DNA from 2 places in the Nonomuraea sp. N2-4H genome. Region 1 is predicted to be linked to the other one. Evidence: riboswitches for the same ligand, from Rfam matches in the RefSeq annotation. Region 1 holds a riboswitch; the other holds the start of a gene.
The links. A riboswitch is a leader RNA that binds a small molecule or an ion and turns the genes downstream of it on or off. The one in region 1 is predicted to bind S-adenosylmethionine.

Region 1 (2,385 bases):
GCACCAGGAACGCCAGCGCCAGCATCTTGATCGTGGGGTGGCTGTCGACGAACCGGCTGATCGGCCCGGACGCGAAGAGCATCACGGCCACCGCCACGATGACGGCCGCGATCATCACGCCCAGCTCGTCGACCATGCCGACCGCAGTGATCACCGAGTCGAGCGAGAAGACGATGTCCAGCACCATGATCTGCAGGATCACGGAGGCGAACGAGGTGGCCGCGACCTTCTTGCCGCCCTCCTCCTCGTGCGGTGCCTCCATGTTGTGGTGGATCTCGGTGACGCTCTTGCCGAGCAGGAACAGGCCACCGAGCAGCAGGATCAGGTCGCGTCCGGAGATCTCATGGCCGAAGACGGCGAACAGCGGATCGGTGAGCCGCACCACCCACGACAGGCCGAGCAGCAGGAGCAACCGGCTCACCAGGGCCGCGCTGAGGCCGAGCACCCGGGCGCGGTCGCGCCGCTCGGGCGGCAGCTTCCCGGCGAGGATGGAGATGAAGATGATGTTGTCGATCCCCAGCACGATCTCCAGGGCGACCAAGGTTAAGAAGCCGATCCAGATCTGCGGGTCGGCCACCCAGTCGAGCATCGGGTACCTCCATGACTCGGGTGCTGTCGGATATCCGGTAGCAACGAGTCGGAGGTCACATAAGTTCGCCCTTGCGATTCCTGCCGGGCTGTCGGTTATAGTTCAGCCCGTAGGTCATGAGCGCCAGCGTCAAGCCCCGGCTAGCTGGCCGGCAACCCTCGCGTCCGCGGCGGGGTGCCCCGGGTGAAGACCTGGTCCGTCACGAGGTGTGGCGGGCAAGCGCGGGCTCCGTGGCTGCTTCCAGGGGCCCGATGGTCCCGAAGGAGGTTTGCCGTGTCCACTCTGACGATCTTCAACTCCGGCCGCGCCGCCACCGCTGAGGAGAGCTCCGCCACCGCCACGCAGCAGCGCCGGCCGATCCCCGCCGTCCTGGGCGCCGACCTCGAGGTGCCGGTCAAGGGCGGCCGCCTGGTCGGATACGCCAACCTCGACTACGCCGCCAGCGCCCCCTGTCTCGAGCCGGTCAGCGCCGCCGTCACCGCCGCGCTTCCGGCTTACTCCAGCGTCCACCGCGGCGCGGGCTACGCATCGCAGCTCACCACCGCCCGCTACGAGCAGGCCCGCCACACCGTACGCGCCTTCGTCGGCGCCCGCCCCGACGACGCGGTGATCTTCACCCGCAACACCACCGACGCCACGAACCTGCTGGCCGGCTGCCTGCCCGAGGGCTGCACCACGGTCGTCTTCGACACCGAGCACCACGCCTCGCTCCTGCCCTGGCCGAACGCCGTCCGGCTGGCGCCGCCCGCCTTCCCCGGCGAGGCGGTCCGCGCCGCCGACGAGACGCTGGCCGCCATCGACGGGCCCAAGCTGCTCGTCGTCACCGCCGCATCCAACGTCACCGGCGAGCTGTGGCCCATCGCGGCCCTGGCCCACATCGCGCACCGGCACGGCGCGCGGATCTTCGTGGACGCGGCGCAGTACGTACCGCACAGGAAGCTCAACCTCACCGCGCTCGACCTCGACTACATCGCCTTCTCAGGCCACAAGCTGTACGCGCCGTTCGGCGCGGGCGCGCTGGTCGGGCGGCGGGACTGGCTGGCCGCTGGCGAGCCGTACCTGAAGGGCGGCGGCGCGGTGCGCTCGGTCGGCGAGAGCGTCGAGTGGCACGACGACCCCGAGCCGCGCCACGAGGCCGGCACCCCCAACGTGCTGGGCGCCATCGCGCTGGCCGCGGCCTGCGACGCGCTGACCGCGACCGGCTGGACGGAGCTGGTCCGCGAGGAGGAGCGGCTGCTCGCCCGGCTGCGCGCCGGGCTGGCCTCGATCGACGGGGTGCGCGAGCTGTCGCTGTGGGGCCCCGACCACCCCCGGGTCGGCATCGTGTCGTTCACCGTGGACGGCTACTCGGCGCGGGAGGTGGCCGAGGTGCTGTCCGGCGAGTACGGCATCGGGGTGCGCGACGGGAAGTTCTGCGCGCACCCGTTCGTCCGCCACCTGCTGGGCGCCTCCGACGGGGGCTGCGAGGACGGCACCGCCTCCGCCGTACGGGCCTCGATCGGCATCGGCACCACGCAGGAGCACGTGGACCGGCTCGTGTCGGCCCTGCGCGACCTGGTCTCCCGCTGACCGTGCGCGGGGTTCTCGGGCGCTCATTCCGGACGTGAGCCCGCAGACGCGCAGACCGGAAGCGCGGCTCGGCGGCCACCGGGTCAGCGGGTCGCCGGGTCGGTAGTTCGCCGGGTCAGGCGGTTCGGCAGGTCAGCGGGTCGCCGGGTCGCCGGGTCGGCGAGTCAGCGGGTCGCCGGGTCGGCAGGTCGGCGGTTCGGCGAGTCAGCGGTTCGGCGGCTTGCGGT
Region 2 (2,385 bases), 330 kb from region 1:
ATGTGCGCAGAATGGTGGGAATCCGCACAGAAACGCTCATGGTTATAGTCGCCTTTCCTGATTGATCAGACAGTCGCGCGGAACGCGTCGAGGGAGGGCCGGATCACGGCCGTGGGTACGGCGTCGTCGCTGATCGCGTCGAGCGTCTTGAGCCCGTCACCGGTGTTGAGCACCACGGTCAGGGCCTCGGGGTCGAGCACGCCGTTCTCGGTGAGCTTCTTCAGCACGCCCACCGTGACGCCGCCCGCGGTCTCGGCGAAGACGCCCTCCGTCGAGGCCAGCAGCTTGATGGCGGCCACGATCTCCTCGTCGGTGACGTCCTCGACGGCCCCGCCGGTGCGCCGGGCGATGTCCAGCACGTACGGCCCGTCGGCCGGGTTGCCGATGGCCAGCGACTTGGCGATGGTGTCGGGCTTGACCGGCCGCACGACGTCGTGGCCCGCCTTGAACGCGGTGGACACCGGCGAGCACCCGGCCGCCTGCGCGCCGAAGATCTTGTACGGCGTGTCCTCGACGAGCCCCAGCTTGATGAGCTCCTGGAAGCCCTTGTCGATCTTCGTGAGCTGGGAGCCGGAGGCGATGGGGATGATGATCTGCTCGGGCAGCCGCCAGCCGAGCTGCTCGGCGATCTCGTACGCGAGCGTCTTGGAGCCCTCCGCGTAGTAGGGCCGCAGGTTGACGTTGACGAAGCCCCACTTGTCGCCGAGCGGGTCGCCGATGAGCTCCGAGCAGAACCGGTTGACGTCGTCGTACGTGCCCTCGATGCCGATGAGCTTGCCGCCGAAGACCCGCGCCATGGCGATTTTCGCCTGCTCCAGGTTGGCCGGGATGAACACGCACGCCTCCAGCCCGGCGCGCGCCGCGGCGGCGGTGACCGCGCCCGCGAGGTTGCCGGTGGAGGAGCAGGAAAGGGTGTGGAATCCGAAGTTCCTGGCCGCTTCCACGGCCATGGCGACGACCCGGTCTTTGAACGAGTGGGTGGGGTTGCCCGAGTCGTCCTTCACGTAAAGGGACTTGATTCCGAGCGTTCGACCGAGGTTTCCGGCCTTGACCAATTTCGTCCAGCCGGGGTTCATATTCGGCTTTTCGGTCACGTCGGCCGGCACCGGAAGCAGCGCCCGGTAACGCCAGATGTTGGCGGGACCCGATTCGATCTGTTCGCGGGTCACTTCGCCGAAGTCGTAGGCCGCCTCAAGCGGCCCGAAACACTCCAGACAGGCGAAGCTGGGACCCAGCGGGTAACGAGCGCCGCACTCGCGGCAGGACAGACCGACGGCAGGACCAAAGTCAAGCGACATGAAGCGAGGCCTTCCCTCATCTTCGCCCGCGGCCACCTTGACCGCGAACCGGAATTGGCACCTTGTCCCGGTCGGCCTCGCCAGGTCGCGAGTCTCGAAAGCCGGGAGGGTTGCCGGGGCTTCACAGGGCCGGTCCCTCCACCCCTCTGGATGAGCTGTATGAAGTTGTTGAATTGGACTCTACCCGCTGAAGTGGACGAAATTACCACCCGTCTCAAGATGTGAGACGGGTGGTCTCATCGGTAGTCCTCTCCCAGCACGCTCTGCACGTATTTGCGGGCCTGGTGGATGCGGGACTTCGCGGTGCCCAGCGGGATGCCGAGCTGCTCGGCCACCTCGTTGTAATCGAGCTGGACGATGTCGCGCAGCACCAGCGCCTGCGCGAGATCGGGCTTGTCGGCCTCCAGCGCCTCCATGGCGTCGAGCAGGTCGAGCCGCGAGCCCGCGATCACGCTGACCCGCCGCACGTCGGGCTTCTGCACGGGCAGCTCGTCCGAGCTCTGCTCGGCCGCCCGACGCTTGAGCGACCGGTACGTCGTGCGGGCGCAGTTGGCCGTCACGATGTGCAGCCACGTACTGAACCTGGCCCGCCCCTCGAAACGGCTGATATTGCGCGCGACGGCCAGCAACGTATCTTGCGAGGCCTCCTCCGCGTCCTGGTGATAAGGCAGGATTCGGGCGCAATGCCGCATCACATCGGGCTCTATCCGCGCCAGGAGCTCACCGAGTGCGCGATGGTCTCCGGCGGCGGCTGAGCGAGCGAGTTCCTCGGTTAGCTCATCAAGCGCCATAGCTGGGATCCTATGATCGAAAGGAGCCTGGATGAACAGCGTGCTGTTGGCCTCCAACAGGGGGCCGGTCTCCTTCACCGTCTCCGACGACGGCGAACTCACCATGAAGCGCGGCGGAGGCGGTCTCGTCTCCGGGCTGTCGGGCGTGGCCAAGGGCGACGGCGTGCTGTGGGTCTGCGCCGCGCTGTCCGACGGCGACCGCAGCGCCGTACGCCTGGCCGGCGGCGGCCGCATCGACCACGCCGGCTACGACACGGGCCCGATGCGCATGCTGGACATCGCGCCCGCCACCTTCC

Region 2: linked by a shared signal. The riboswitch ahead of thrC (threonine synthase) and the one ahead of WBK31_RS37215 (aminotransferase class V-fold PLP-dependent enzyme) in region 1 are both predicted to bind S-adenosylmethionine.

The regions. Positions count from the first base shown of each region.
Region 1 is NZ_CP147987.1:8,031,174-8,033,558, reverse strand. It holds gene WBK31_RS37220 (TerC family protein) at 1-589, opposite strand, end outside; SAM riboswitch class IV at 702-817, shown strand; gene WBK31_RS37215 (aminotransferase class V-fold PLP-dependent enzyme) at 863-2,158, shown strand; gene WBK31_RS37210 (DoxX family protein) at 2,363-2,385, opposite strand, start outside.
Region 2 is NZ_CP147987.1:8,364,598-8,366,982, reverse strand. It holds gene WBK31_RS38795 (MoaD/ThiS family protein) at 1-40, opposite strand, end outside; gene thrC (threonine synthase) at 66-1,298, opposite strand; SAM riboswitch class I at 1,312-1,455, opposite strand; gene WBK31_RS38785 (RNA polymerase sigma factor) at 1,535-2,089, opposite strand; gene WBK31_RS38780 (trehalose-6-phosphate synthase) at 2,121-2,385, shown strand, end outside.